DNA from 2 places in the Alcaligenes sp. SMD-FA genome. Region 2 is predicted to be linked to the other one. Evidence: riboswitches for the same ligand, from Rfam matches in the RefSeq annotation. Region 2 holds a riboswitch; the other holds the start of a gene.
What was found. Region 2 has a riboswitch for thiamine pyrophosphate ahead of OKX01_RS08975 (3-oxoacyl-ACP reductase). Riboswitches for the same ligand answer to the same signal wherever they lie in the genome.
Positions count from the first base shown of each region.

Region 1: another riboswitch for thiamine pyrophosphate. It lies ahead of thiC (phosphomethylpyrimidine synthase ThiC); the one in region 2 lies ahead of OKX01_RS08975 (3-oxoacyl-ACP reductase).

Region 1 is NZ_CP110108.1:3,435,977-3,443,470, forward strand. It holds gene proB (glutamate 5-kinase) at 1-17, shown strand, start outside; gene OKX01_RS15890 (D-amino acid dehydrogenase) at 147-1,400, shown strand; gene OKX01_RS15895 (response regulator transcription factor) at 1,472-2,248, opposite strand; gene OKX01_RS15900 (helix-turn-helix domain-containing protein) at 2,361-2,735, shown strand; gene OKX01_RS15905 (helix-turn-helix domain-containing protein) at 2,946-3,323, shown strand; TPP riboswitch at 3,364-3,458, shown strand; gene thiC (phosphomethylpyrimidine synthase ThiC) at 3,514-5,430, shown strand; gene OKX01_RS15915 (OmpA family protein) at 6,551-7,129, opposite strand; gene OKX01_RS15920 (Bug family tripartite tricarboxylate transporter substrate binding protein) at 7,396-7,494, opposite strand, start outside.
Region 2 is NZ_CP110108.1:1,930,266-1,937,759, forward strand. It holds gene OKX01_RS08945 (LysR family transcriptional regulator) at 1-259, opposite strand, end outside; gene pbpG (D-alanyl-D-alanine endopeptidase) at 271-1,275, opposite strand; gene OKX01_RS08955 (flagellar protein FlhE) at 1,546-1,902, shown strand; gene OKX01_RS08960 (motility protein A) at 2,044-2,859, shown strand; gene OKX01_RS08965 (flagellar motor protein MotB) at 2,864-3,709, shown strand; gene OKX01_RS08970 (sodium:solute symporter family protein) at 3,787-5,226, opposite strand; TPP riboswitch at 5,368-5,475, opposite strand; TPP riboswitch at 5,542-5,639, shown strand; gene OKX01_RS08975 (3-oxoacyl-ACP reductase) at 5,690-6,472, shown strand; gene OKX01_RS08980 (LLM class flavin-dependent oxidoreductase) at 6,469-7,494, shown strand, end outside.

The sequences.
Region 1 (7,494 bases), 1.5 Mb from region 2:
GGCCAGATCAGGACTAAGCCTTGACCCCTGCCCTGCCCGCCTGTTGAAATAGACGGATAAAACGTATCGAATTGCGACGGTCCGTGCGAACTGTCCGCGCCTGATCGCAACACTTCCCCTTTCGGGCGATGCGCCCAAGGAACCGTATGAAGATCCTCGTGTTAGGTGCTGGCGTAGAAGGCGTAACCAGCGCTTATTATCTTGCCCGCCAAGGACACAGCGTAACGGTCATTGACCGCATGGCTGGGCCCGCTCTGGAAACCAGTTTTGCCAATGCTGGTCAACTCTCCTTTGGCTATGCCTGCCCCTGGGCCGCGCCGGGTATCCCGCGCAAGGCCATCAAATGGATGTTCGACGAGCACCCTGCCCTGACGATTCGCCCCGATGGCACGCTGACACAAATCAAATGGCTGCTGGCCATGTGGCGCAACTGCACGGCAGATCGCTACGCCACCAATAAAGAACGCATGGTGCGTCTAGCTGAATACAGTCGCCATTGCATGGCCGAGTTGCGCGCCCAGACCGATATTCAGTTCGAGCACCGCTCCCAAGGCACCTTGCAGGTTTTCCGTACGCAAAAGCAACTGGATGGCATTGCTGCCGACATCGAGGTGCTGAAAGAAGCAGGTGTCCCTTACGAGCTGCTGTCAGCGTCCGAGCTGCACACGATTGAACCGGCGCTGCGGCATGTAGAGCACAAATTGAGCGGTGGCCTGCGTTTCCCTGAAGATGAAACCGGCGACTGTCAGATGTTCACCCGCCGTCTTAGCGAATTAGCTGAGCAGGAAGGCGTGGAGTTTCGCTGGAATCAGAATATTCAGCGTATTCACAGCAATGGCACAGAGATCAGCGGCGTGCAAAGCTCCGACGGCTTGCTGACCGCCGATGCCTATGTGGTAGCCCTGGGCTCTTGGTCTACGGGTCTGATGAAAGACCTGCAAGCCATTCCGGTCTACCCATTGAAGGGCTACTCCATTACCGCCACGATTGCGGACGCCTCCCGTGCGCCCCAATCCACCCTGCTGGATGAAAGCTACAAGATCGCCCTGACACGCTTTGACAATCGTATTCGTGTGGGTGGCATGGCCGAGGTGGTGGGTTTTAACAAGCGCCTGAATCCACGCCGTGAACAGACTTTGCTGATGGTCTTGAATGACCTGTTCCCCGGCAGCTACCAAAGCGATGCGGACCTGCACTTCTGGACCGGCCTGCGTCCCAAGACACCGGACAGCACCCCGATCGTGGGCCGTAGCCGTTACTCCAACCTATTCCTGAACACCGGCCACGGCACACTGGGATGGACCTTGGCTACCGGCAGTGCGCAATTGCTGGCTGATCTGATCAGCAACAAAGAGCCTGCAATCCGTGCTGACGACTTGTCGGTGCAGCGTTACTACTAAGCCCCTGCTCTAGAGCATCAACAAAGGCTTTGCCGGGTTTAACCGGCAAAGCCTTTTTCAACTCCCCTGCCCTAATGGCGCGCCGGTTCGGCCAGCAACTGGCAATTGGCCGCAAACATATAGCCCCAGTTATGGATAGAGCGTATCGGTAAAACCGTCCCACCCTGGCTGAATTTGCGCCGCATACGGCTGACCAACACACCCAGGCGATTGATATGCAAGGCGCCAGGCGGATTGCTGATGACATCTGTTTTACTGGCAACAGCCCGCATCAGCTCGTAATGGCTAGCCCGGCGATCCTCCTCTCGCAGCAAACGGACCATAAAGGCGCGCTCCGTGCTGGTCAGACTAAATGACATGCCAACCGGTGATATCAAGGTCCAGCCTTCCTGATCCAGCACCCACTCCTGAATCAAGGAGGGTTCAGGAATAATGGGTATCTGCATCAAACGCCGTTGCAGACTCTGCAAACTGGCCGCCAGCAACTCCAAAGACGCATCCTTGGGACAAAACTGATCGCCGCCACTGTGCAAGGCTTGCAACATGGCCGAGTCCGTGGCGTCGGACTGCATCAAGATCCCGATTTGCGGACACAGCATCCGTAAGCGCACGGCTGCAGAGCAAATCTCTGCCAAAGTGCCTCCCAGCCAGGCAATACATAGTGAACCGGCATGACGCCCGCGCGTTTGAGCCAACTGCAATAAAGCCGTTACATCCGGACAAAAAATAAGACGATAACCACGTTCAGCCAGTGCCTGAATTTTTTGTTCTAGTAAATTCCGATCAGGGATAGCCGTGGCCAGGTAGAGCACAACAGGACCGCCAGCAATTTCATTTGCAACCGACATAGTTGAAACCTTAACTATAATGACATCTGATGACTATGTCGGACAGTATAAATCACGACTGTGATTTTTTATCAAAACCATCGTGCTGGCAGTTACATCAACAATCTGTTGTGTGAAACATTTCTCCGAACGCCTTCGCCATGCACGTCAATACCGCGGTCTTTCTCAGGCGGATTTGGCACGTCTATGCGGATTGACTCAAAGCGCCATCTCCAACTACGAAAACGGTACTCGTCGAGATGCCCGCGAAATACTGGAGCTGTCCAGAGCCTTGAATGTCAGCGCGGTATGGCTGCGCAAAGGTGTCGGCCAGATGGAGTTCTTGGACGACAGATATACCTTGTCCGAACCTCAGGAAGGCGCTCCGATTGTCTCCTGGCCGTTCCGTCTGTTCTCCGTCGATGAGGTGGTTGCGCTAGCCGATAGCGAACGGGATTTGCTCGATCGCACTTTGCGTCATTTGCTGGACGGCATGAAAAAGCGCTAGACACTACTCGTTTCTGCCCCCTACCTGCTGTCGCCAAGCGTCGCACTCTACTCAGTGGCTGGTTGTACACACAGCGTGATACCAGACTGCGCCCACACCTATCCTAACCTTCTCTTTGCCTAGCGAAGCAGATGGGGCCGGATCGTTTTATCACATACGGGGTTTTTCTTGAAAACCATCGTGCAGGGCGTTCCATGAACAATCTGTAGTGTGAAACACTTCTCTGATCGCCTCCGTCACGCCCGCCTGCAACGCGGCTTTTCCCAAGCCGAACTGGCCCGCCTGTGTAACCTTAGCCAAAGCGCCATCTCCAATTATGAGAGTGGCACGCGGCGTGACGCGCGCGAGATTCTGGATCTGGCCAAAGCCCTGAACATCAGCGCCCAATGGCTCAAGAACGGGCTGGGCAATATGGAGTTGAGCACAAGCCATGCGGCCACCTTGCAAGACTCCGGCGAAGGCCCGCCCATTGTGACCTGGCCCTTCAACCGCTTTTCCGTGGACGAGATTGTGGCTTTACCCCCCAAAGAACGTGACCATCTGGATCAAACCATCCGTCACCTGCTCAACGGCATGAAAAGAAAATAAGCCTTATACGTCCACAAGCAGCTCTAAAGTACCTATACTTGTCGGCACGCAGGGGTACTCGCCATTTGGCGGGTTGAGATAAACCCTCGTACCAGTACGGATAATGCCGATGCTGGGAGCGTGTGCCACAGGTGCAATGCCTGCACGGCACTTCTTCCTATATCGGCTCCACCATTTCCTTGGAGCTGCAATGACAAGCAAAACCCCTTCTTTTACGGCCACTGCGGCCAGCGTAGACCCGGCTGCGATCCAGCCCTTACCCAACTCCCGAAAGACCTATCAAACCGGCTCACGGCCTGATCTGCGTGTGCCTTTTCGGGAAATCTCTCTGGCTGATACGCCCAGCCACTTTGGCGCCGAGCCAAACCCTCCCTTAAGCGTTTATGACACCAGCGGTCCTTACACAGACCCCTCGGTACAGATCGATATTCGCAAAGGTCTGCCTGCACTGCGCCAAGCCTGGATTAGCGAGCGCAATGACACCGAGTTGATGGCAGGACTCAATAGCCAGTACGGTCAGGCCCGCCAGGCTGATCCGGAGCTGGACACCTTGCGCTTTGAACTGAAGCGTCAACCCCGGCGCAGTACTTCGGGTGCCAATGTCACGCAAATGCATTACGCACGGCGCGGCATCATCACCCCTGAAATGGAGTTTGTGGCGATTCGGGAAAATCTGCGGCGCGAGCAATACATTGAAAGTTTGCGCGCCAGTGGCCCACAAGGTGAAGAGATGGCCCGCCGCCTGACCAAGGTACACCCCGGTCAGGGCTTCGGAGCCAGCTTGCCCACCACGGTAACACCCGAGTTTGTGCGCGATGAGATTGCGCGTGGCCGAGCCATTTTGCCCGCCAATATCAACCACCCGGAAACCGAGCCCATGATTATTGGCCGCAATTTCCTGGTGAAGATCAACGCCAATATCGGTAACTCGGCCCTAGGCTCCACCATTGGCGAAGAGGTCGAGAAAATGACCTGGGCGATTCGCTGGGGTGCAGACACCATCATGGATTTGTCCACGGGCAAGAATATCCATGAGACGCGCGAATGGATTATTCGCAACTCACCCGTTCCGGTGGGCACCGTGCCTATTTACCAGGCACTGGAAAAGGTCGGCGGCATTGCCGAGGATCTGACCTGGGATATTTTCCGCGACACCCTGATTGAGCAAGCCGAGCAAGGTGTGGATTATTTCACCATTCACGCTGGTGTGCGTTTACCCTTCATTCCGATGACAGCCAGTCGCATGACAGGCATTGTGTCGCGTGGTGGTTCCATCATGGCGAAGTGGTGTCTGGCGCATCACCGCGAAAGCTTCCTGTACGAGCATTTCGAGGACATCTGCGAGATCATGAAGCAGTACGACGTGGCTTTCTCACTGGGTGACGGCTTGCGCCCCGGTTCGGGCTATGACGCCAATGATCAGGCGCAATTCGCGGAACTGCGTACCTTGGGCGAGTTGACTCAGGTTGCGTGGAAGCACGATGTTCAGGTCATGATTGAAGGCCCAGGTCATGTGCCTTTGCATCTGATTCCAGAGAACATGCAGTTGCAGCTGGAGCACTGTCATGAGGCCCCCTTCTATACCTTGGGGCCTTTGGCAACCGACATTGCACCGGGCTACGATCACATCACTTCCGGTTTGGGCGCGGCGATGATTGCCTGGCAAGGCACGGCGATGTTGTGCTATGTGACGCCCAAGGAGCATCTGGGCTTGCCGAACAAGAAAGACGTGAAGGACGGCATCATCACGTACAAGATCGCGGCACATGCCGCGGACTTGGCCAAGGGGCATCCTTCGGCGGCATTCCGGGACAATGCCTTGTCCAAGGCGCGCTTTGAATTCCGTTGGGATGATCAGTTCAATCTGGGGCTGGACCCGGATACCGCGCGTGAGTTCCACGACGAGACTTTGCCTAAAGACTCGATGAAAGTGGCGCACTTTTGCTCCATGTGTGGGCCCAAGTTCTGCAGCATGAAGATCTCGCAGGATGTACGTGACTATGCCAAGGCTAACGGCCTAGATGAGCAGTCCGCTGTGGATCAGGGGATGAAGGAGATGTCAGTACAGTTCGTTCAGCAGGGCAGCAAGCTGTATCAGGAGGCTTGAAGCTTTATTGAAGACGAGCCTGGTGTGAACATGATCGTTGTTTGATCAGGCCTTGATGGGTTAAAGCCCTGGGTGGATTTTTTCTGCCTGGGGCTTTTTTTGCGGGGTTCGTTGCTTCATTTGTTGCTTCATTTGTAGGAACGCGAAGCTTGTCAGGCAAAAGAGATCGTTGCAGAAGACGCCAATTGAGCCTAGCTTCAGGGTGTCCGGCCTGAGAGTTTGCCGGTGCTGCGCACCGGTGCCCTTGTCGGAAGATAGCTACGGGCGCATCCTGAACTCACCGGGTACTTGGTCCCCCGGACCAAGTACAAGCGTCCGGCTCAAACAGCAGGATGCTTGCACCCCTACGCTATCTCCCGCCTGCGGCAAACCCTCTAAACCGACCGGACACCCTGAAGCTAGGCTCAACTGGCTCACAATCGTTTTTTTCTGGACAGTTCAAACCGCATGCTTGGATGGCGTATGACACTTTCCTGGCCTGCGTCGAATCTATGACCTCCCACCTCAGGCCTCTCACCTGAGACCTTTAACCTCCGACCTCTCACCTCAGTCCTTTCACCTCCGACGTCAAACGTCAAACCTCAAGCCTCAAACTTCAGATCCGAGATCCCAAATCTCAGACCCTTAATACATGATTGCTTGAATAGCCACGGTATAAGCCCTTGGGGGCGGTGGGGACCCGGAGGGGCGATTCAGAGTACTTGCCGCAGGCGGGGGCATCATCCGGGATGCAAGCACTCTGCTGTTTGAGCGGGACGCTTGTGGTTCGTCCGGGGGACGAACCACCCCGCGAGTTCAGAGTGCGCCCGGATGAGAACCTCGACAAGGGGACCGGTGCGCAGCACCGGCAAGTGCTCAAGCCCCTCCGGGTCCCCACCGCCCCCAAGGGCGTGCTCATTACTGGGTTCTACTCAATAATCAGCCTTACCCCCAAAGCAACGGTGACGCCATCAGCGACAACAGATAAGCGCCAATTGGCAGCTCACAGCTAACAACAAGCAACAAGCAACAAGCAGAGGACCCTGCCCTCAAACTCCATTACTCCCCGATCGAGCACAAAAAAAGCCCGGTTAAAAAACCGGGCCTTTTGTCAGCACGCCTTAAGGCGGCAAGCAGAGACTTACTTCTGCGGAGCGTACAAATACAACTCCACACGGCGGTTCATGGCGCGGCCTTCAGCCGTGGCATTATCGCCAATAGGAGCATTCGGACCACGGCCTTCCACCATCAGACGACCTTGCCCCACACCTTGCTGTGTCAGGTAGTTGGTTACCGCACTGGCACGGTTGACCGACAAAGCCTGGTTGGTTTGCGCCGAACCGGTGCTATCGGTATGACCAACAGCCTTAGCACGCAACTCGGGATGCTGATTCATCGCACGAGCAACACTGTCGAGCACAGGCAGCAAAGCGGGTTTCAACTGATAGCGACCCGTATCAAAAGACACACTGCTAGGAATATTGACCCGCAAGCTGCCATCAGCCATTTCGGTCACATCCACACCCAGCCCAGTTGCCCCAGACTGCTGAACATCCTTTTTGATGCCAGACCAGTTATACGCAGCAATACCACCAGCCAGGGCGCCGATACCTGCACCGATCATGGCTGCCTTGCTGCTATCTCCGATCAAGGCCCCAATACCCGCCCCCACAGCAGCACCGCCGCCGGCACCCATTGCGGTACGACCGCCTGTGCTCATATTGTCCATAGTGCCGCAAGCGGCCAAAAGGGAAAGAGCACCCGCACATGCTGCTAATTTTGCAGAACGAATGGAAATTGTCATTATTGGCTCCGTAATCTTAAGTTAAGTACCAAGACCGCTTGAATGCCTCTAATACTAGCAAGAGGCACACCAAGCAGGTACTTCAAAACAGACTTCACTGCCTTGTTTAACAATTCTTGATCTTGCCAGCGACCATGCCAACTTCAGTCACCCATTGCCTTGGGGGCTACGCCCTTGAATACTTAAAACAACTCTGCACCCGAGTCAGCAACGACTTCTTTGTACTTCTTAAGATCATTGCTGACAAGCTCGCTGAACTCGGCCATGGTGCCAGGCTCAAC
Region 2 (7,494 bases):
CCGACGCCTGCAATTGCCGACGGACACGGTTTAATTGTTCCAGCACTTGGTTGGCGGTGTTGTAGAACACCTGTCCTTCCGGTGTCAGCGTAACGGGCAAGCTGCTGCGCTCGACCAAAGGCGTTCCTACCCATGCTTCCAAGGCCCGAATGCGGCGCCCAAATGCCGGATGCGTGACGTGGCGCTGTTCTGCCGCTCGAACAAAACTGCCCGCACGAGCCAGGGTCACGAAGTCTTCAAGCAGTTTGAGTTGGGACACGAAGAGCCGTCTTAAAGCATGGCCAGTCCGTTGGACTTTTCAACCAGATTGCGGATCCGTACGGCGTCACCAATACGCGAGTAACGACCCGTGGAATTCAGCAGCACAATAGCCACTTCACGATCTTCGATCTTGGTCAGCATGACCAGACATTCCCCCGCTTCGTTGATGAAGCCGGTTTTGGAAACTTGAATATCCCAGTTGGCGTTCTTCACCAAACGATTGGTGTTGTTGAATACCAGTTGGCGGCCGCGCACAGGCTGGACGGAATACTGATCGTTCGTGGTGTACTGCTGGATACGGTCATGTTGACTGGTGGCGGTCAGTAATTTGACCAGGTCACGCGGGCTGGCCACGTTGTCGCTGGATAAGCCGGTAGGTTCCACAAAACGTGTGTTGCGCATACCCAAAGCGCGTGCCTTGTCATTCATGGCGCGCACAAAAGCAGGCAGACCGCCAGGGTAGCTGCGGCCCAAGGCATGGGCAGCCCGGTTTTCCGAGGACATCAATGCCAAGTGCATCATGTCGGCCCGGTTCAGTTTGGAGCCAACGCGAAGACGCGAGCTGGAGTGTTTGACGCGGTCCACATCTTCGTCGATGATCTCCAGCATTTCATCCATAGGCAGACCGGATTCAGCCACGACCAGGGCCGTCATCAGCTTGGTAATGGACGCAATGGGCCGAACAGCGTCGCTGTTTTTTTGATACAGCACGGTGGACGACTCCAGATCTTGTACAAAGGCAATCTCCGAACGCAGGGCGGCGTGCTGGATGAGAGCGTCGTGTTTGAGGGCATTGAGCGCACGGCGGCTATCATTTTCGCTATAGCTGATGGGTTGCAGGTTTTTTTCAAAAACCAGATGCGGTACGTTGTAGCTGATGGCCGTGCTGGCGTCATTCAATGCGGATGGTTCGGCCAGCGCCAGCGTCTGCGCGACAGACAACATCGAAAATGGCGCTAACAATAAAGCGCATAATGCAGGTCGAATGAGTTTTTTTGTTCTGGTTTGAGGCATTTTTCAGTTCCCGGTCGGCGAGAAACAGAAGGGCGGATAGAATTTGTGCGTTTATGCTACCAGAAAAAATCTTCTTTATATTAGTATCTTACGACCCAAAGTTAAAAAAAATTTAAGATGTTTGCGCCGTATCATTAAGAAACTTATTTTATCTGTATAAAAAAACAGTCCATGTCTTTATTGAAATCCCCAAACGCCCAAAAACCTGTTTTTATAAACAGGTTTTATAAGTTTTGTCTTATTTTTTTAATCGTAGGAAGTACTCCCGCAATGGGGCACAAGGCGTCGCTAGCCTGGGATGGGGAGCAACTTAGCGAGGCCATCACAACCAGCTCTCCCCGTACTCAGCAACACTTTATGCCTCCAGAGTCCATACGTTCGCAGGCCCGTGCGCTTGGCAAGGTGGAGCTCAGCTACGACCATAACGGCCGGGCCATTCTGAAAAGTCGCCTGTGTTTGCAAGGTGGAGCCTGTGTGGACATGAACGGTTCGGTTCTTAGCACCAGAGCCTTTGCTGGTCAGGATGCGCGTCATGGCTTTGTGTTGGAGCATGAAGTCTGGAGTTGGGCGGGCAGCACCGAGGCGGTTCGAGTGCGGGCATCGATTCGGGTGAATTACCAGCGCTAGCTTTACGCGCCCGCGCCGCTTCCCAATAAACGATTTAATTTCATTTGGGTTTGATCTATCTCAAGGTGCGAGCCTAAAGAAACCCGCGGTACTGCCGATATGTAGTTCTGATGCCCATCGGGCCATAACCAGGACTTGTGCATGAACCCCTCTACTCTGATCGGCATCGTAGCCAGCGTGCTGCTGTTTGCCGTGATCTTGTTTTTTACGGCAGAAAACCCCGCCTTGTTTGTGGACCTGCCCAGCTTAGCTGTTGTGCTGGTAGGTACGTTGGCGGCGACGTTTATCAGCTACCCGTTAAGCGAAGTTGTCCGTATTTTTGGCCTGATCGGGACGGTGCTGCGTAACGAACGCCTGTACACCCAACAGGATATGGATGAGCTGATCAATATTTCCCGTTTGTGGATGATGGGTGATATTCGTGCCGTTGAAGAGGCGCTGGAAAAAGTAGCCAATCCGTTTTTGAAAACCGGTGTTCAACTGGTCATTGACCGAGCTCCCCAAGAAGATATTGAAGATCTTTTGCAATGGCGCATCAGCCGTTTGCGTGCCCGTGAGCATGCAGAAGCGCAACTGTTCCGTTTGATGGCCAGCTTCGCGCCTGCTTTCGGCATGGTCGGTACGCTGATTGGTCTGGTTAATTTGATGTTCTTGCTGGGCGATGGCGACATTACCTCTATTGGTCAGCAAATGGCCCTGGCCTTGATGACCACGTTTTACGGTGTGCTGCTCTCCAATCTGGTGTTCAAGCCTGTGGCCGTGAAGCTGGAGCGTCGTACCGAGCAGCGCGTGGTTTTGATGAACATGATCATGCAAGGGGTATCCATGATGAGCCAGCGCCGTGGCCCGGCTTTGATGCGCGAAACACTCAATTCCTTCATGGCCCAGTATCAGGACGAGATCAATGACCGGGGTGGCCGCGACGATGACGCGGACCCGGCTCCGGAGCGAGGTTGATCCCATGGGAAACATGGAGCAGGACCTGACCCTGGGTGAACTGGCTGACCGTCAGAAAGCCTTGCAAAAAGAGCTGGAGCAAGCCCGGGGAGCCAAGATCGAACAGCAACTGGCCGGCAATCTGGGCAGCCGCCGTCGCAGCCGCCCCTGGAATGATCCGGGGCTGGCCGTACCCGAGGAGGAAGAGGCCTGGCTGACCACTTATCTGGACATGATGACCTTGTTGCTGGTCTTGATGATTGTGATGCTGTCCTTTGCAGGCAAGCGGGTACAAACGGCGGCGCAGGGGCAAGGGCAGGGAGGTGCGACGGTCGTTGCACAAGCAGGCAAAGACGGAGCCGGTTTGTTGCCCGCAGGCGCGGGCCTGTTTCCCGAGTCCGGCCTGGGTGAGGGGCAAGGCAAAGGCAATCACGGTCTGGATCTGGATGGCTTGGGTGACAACATTGATGTGGTCATGAACGATCAGTCTGTGAGCTTCCGTATCAACAGCGAGATTCTGTTCAACTCGGGCGGTGCGGATCTGGGCTTGGAGGGCTTGACGGTGCTACGTCAATTGGCTGAAGTATTGCAAAAATCCACCCACCCGATTGTGATTGAAGGCCATACGGATTCGGTGCCCATTCGCAGCTATCGCTACCCTTCCAACTGGGAACTGTCCGGTGCACGTGCGGGCAGTGTGGTGCGTTACATGGAAGCCAATGGCATTGGCAGCCAGCGCCTGAGCGCGGTCGGTTATGCCGATACACGCCCCTTGGGGGACAATGCGACACAGCAAGGACGCGCAACGAATCGACGGGTTGAAATCATTGTGCAAACTCCTCAAATACAGCCTGAAAGTCCCGTCCAATAAGCCTTTACAACAAAACCCCGGTTTGCGACTGACAAACCGGGGTTTTTGTTTTGAACTTGAATCCAGTGTGTTCGGATTTAGTCCAGAACACGTGTGGAGGAGGCCAGGGTGCCCAAATCGAACTTGGGCAGATGGCGACGCAGAGGCATGATTAACACGCTGATCAGCACCGGCACAATGGCGGCCAGCAAGAAGGATTCCAGCAAGTAATCCATCGGGCCATTGGGGCGTGGGAACACGGCCAGACCGGCCACCAGGCCGCCCAGGGTGCTAAGGGTGGCGGTAAAGCCATCGTAGCGGCGGCTATACAAACCAAAGAACACGGGGAAAGCGGCTGCCGAACACAGCAAGTCTGCCAGCAGGAACAGGTACAGCACACTGAAACCTTGCGAGGACGCGTACAGCACAGGGATGGAGCAAACCCAGATCAGGGACCGCGCCAGACTCATCATTTGAGCGGTATTGCGATGGGGCATGATCCGGCCCAGATCCACCGCAATCAGGCTGGAAACAGCACTGATGGCGGTATCGGCACTGCTCATGACCAAGGACAGGCCCAAAGGAATCAGCAGTACCAGAAACCAGACCGGTACGTGCGGCAAAATAACGTTGAACAAGGCGACGGAGCTGTCACCGGTGGAGCCCAGGCCCACAAAGGCCAGACCAAATAAACCCATCAAAAAGATGAAAGGGGCGACAAACAGGCCACCGAGCAAAAAACCGCGACGCATGGACTGCGTGTCTTTGGCGGCATAGATGCGCTGCCAGTTGCCCTGGTGAAACAGGCCGGTCAGCAAGATGGCCACAAAGAAGGTCAGCCCGGCCTTGATACCGACCGGGTCGCCAAGCTCGATCAGGCGCGGCGCCTCCAGCTTCACGCTGTCAAACAATTGCACCGGTCCCCCTACGGCTTGCCAGCCAAACATGATGATCAGAAACAGCATGGGCAGGATTACAAGCATCTGTACCTTGTCGGTAAAGATGGACGCGCGCAGTCCGCCATAAGACGTGTAGATCAGCGTGGCCAGCAGCACAATACTGGCGGTGACCCACAGGGGGATAGGGGCGATCAAGGTAATCATCTTGGACATGGCGGTGATTTCAGCCGTCATGGAGATGAACATGTAAAACAACATGATGAGCAGGGTCAGCGCATACATAGGGCGACCGTAGCGGGCAATGACAAACTCGCTCAGGCTGTGGCCGCGTGGCAGCAGTTCGCGCATGCGTTTGCCCAGCGGAATCATGGCCAGGCGGGGCGACATGGAACCGAGGGCATAGCCGATGACGGCGCTCAATCCTCCCCAGGTGGCAGCCTGCGCGGGTGAGAACAGGATCCATGCGCCCAGCGAAGAAGCCAATAAAGTCAGAATGGTAGCGACGGAACTTTGACTATTGCGAGCCACCACAAAGTCTTCAAGAGAATTTTTGTAGTGGCGGGCGTATAGCACCCCGGCCAGAGCAAAAGCCGCAGAAAAAACGATCAGCCACAGGAGGGTGGCGGTTTGGTCCAGCATGAGATCTCCCCAAAAACCTGTTTGAACAGGCACAAACCGGCCAAGCTGGCGGGATGCCAGGGCAGGGCGCAGAAAAATGGAGGGATTGAAATGGGGCGTGTGAGCTGATGAATGCACCGCACAGACAAGAGCGGGCAGGCTGCCAGGCCGCGTTTCCTTTCCCTTCGCCGGCATGATCCGGATCAGGTTCTAAGGGTTACCGCTTGAATGCGGAGTCTCAGCCCGTTAAGGACTCCCCCAGGAACAGGTTCAAAGAGTAGGAGAGCTTCTTTCAAATGTCAATGATACGGTCTAGGCCAATTTATGCTATGGTCTGGCTGCGGCACGGGGTGTCCTTCTTGGAAAGGGCTGAGATAAAACCCGTCGAACCTGATCCAGCTCATACTGGCGAAGGGATGTCCGAATCCATAGACCTGCGTCTGAACCGGGCCGACATCCTCGCCGAATTCTTGCAAGGAGTCTCATGTCTGTGGAACACGTCTCGGAACTCTCCCAACAACTTGTTCTGGTCACCGGCGGCGCACGCGGCCTGGGGGCTTGCCTGGTACGTGCGTTTGCGCGTCAGGGCGCGAAAGTTGTCATCAATTACCTGAAAAGTGAAGCAGCCGCTCAGGCGCTGGCGGATGAGTTCCCGCAGCAATGTCTGGCCGTGCAAGCGGACGTGACGGATGCGACGGCGGTGCAAGCTTTGTTTGCCAAGGCCCAGGCGCATTTTGGCCAGCCTATCACTACGGTCGTCAATAACGCTTTGCCTGAATTTTCTTTCAACGGCGATGCTCGTCCCCATGCCGATACGCTGACGTGGTCGCAACTGAACCAGCAACTGGAAGGCATTGTGGGCGGTGCCTTGAACACCACACAGGCGGCATTGCCTGGTATGAAGCAAGCGGGCTTTGGTCGCATCATCAATATCGGTACGAACCTGTTCCAGAACCCTGTTGTGCCCTATCACGATTACACGGCCGCCAAGGCGGCGTTGTTGTCCATGACGCGTACCTTGTCGCACGATCTGGGGCCCGATCAGATTACTGTGAACATGATTTCTGGCGGTTTGCTGCGTACAACCGATGCGTCCGCGGCTACGCCCGAGGCCGTGTTTGACTTGATTGCGGCCAGCACACCGTTGCGCCGTGTGACTACGCCTGAGGAGTTCGCCGATGCCGCTTTGTTCTTTGCCGGTCCGTGGGCTCGGGCAGTCACTGGGCAGAATTTGGTGGTGGACGGTGGATTGGTGAAAAACGGATGAGGCAGCTGCACTTCAATTTATTCATTATGGGCTGCGGGCATCACAAAGCAGCCTGGCGTCATCCCGATTCGCAGGTAGAACGCCTCGGCGATGTCCGGTTTTACGAAGAACTGACCCAGATCGCCGAGCGTGGCAAGCTGGACGCCATATTCTTTGCCGATGGCCAATCCAGCGATAACGTGTCTGACGGTCCGCGCTGGTTTTTGGAACCCTTGACCATGATGGCCGCCCTGGCGCGAGCCACCGAGCGTATCGGCCTGATCAGCACCGTTTCCAGCACTTTCTACACGCCTTTTGTGGCAGCGCGCATGTTGTGCTCCCTGGATCATGTGTCCAAGGGACGGATGGGCTGGAACGTGGTGACATCCATGTTTGATTCGGAAGCACGTAATCACGGCTACGAAGCCATGCCCGACCATGCCTGGCGCTATGCACGGGCTGAAGAGTTTGTTGAGACTTCGCTGAAGCTGTTCGACTCCTGGAGCGACAGTGCCTTGGTGATGGACAGGCAGGGCGATTATGCCAAGGTAGATCAGGTGCGTCAGATCCTGCATAAGGGCGATCACTTCCTGGTCGATGGGCCCTTGACCTTGCCGCGCTCACCACAAGGACAGCCTGTTCTGTTTCAGGCCGGTGCCTCTGAGCAGGGCCGGGATTTGGCCGCGCGCAAAGCTGAAGCGATTTATGCCGTGGCGTATGACTTGCCCTCGGCCCAATCCTATTACCGCGACATCAAACGACGCGTGCGGGAAACGGGGCGGGGCGTGGATGTGCCCGTGATGCCAGGCCTGGTGACCTATGTGGGCTCTACCATGGAAGAGGCGCGTCGCAAACAGCAGGAACTGGATGAGCTCTTGCCCGCCGAGACGTCCTTGCGCCAGTTGGGTATGTTCGTCGGTCAGGATTGCATGGGCTGGGAACTGGATGCGCCGGTACCGCCACTGCCTCCTTTGGAGAGCTTCAAGGGCCCCAAAGGGCGTTATGCCACCATGCTGCGCATTGTTGAAATAGAAAAACCAACG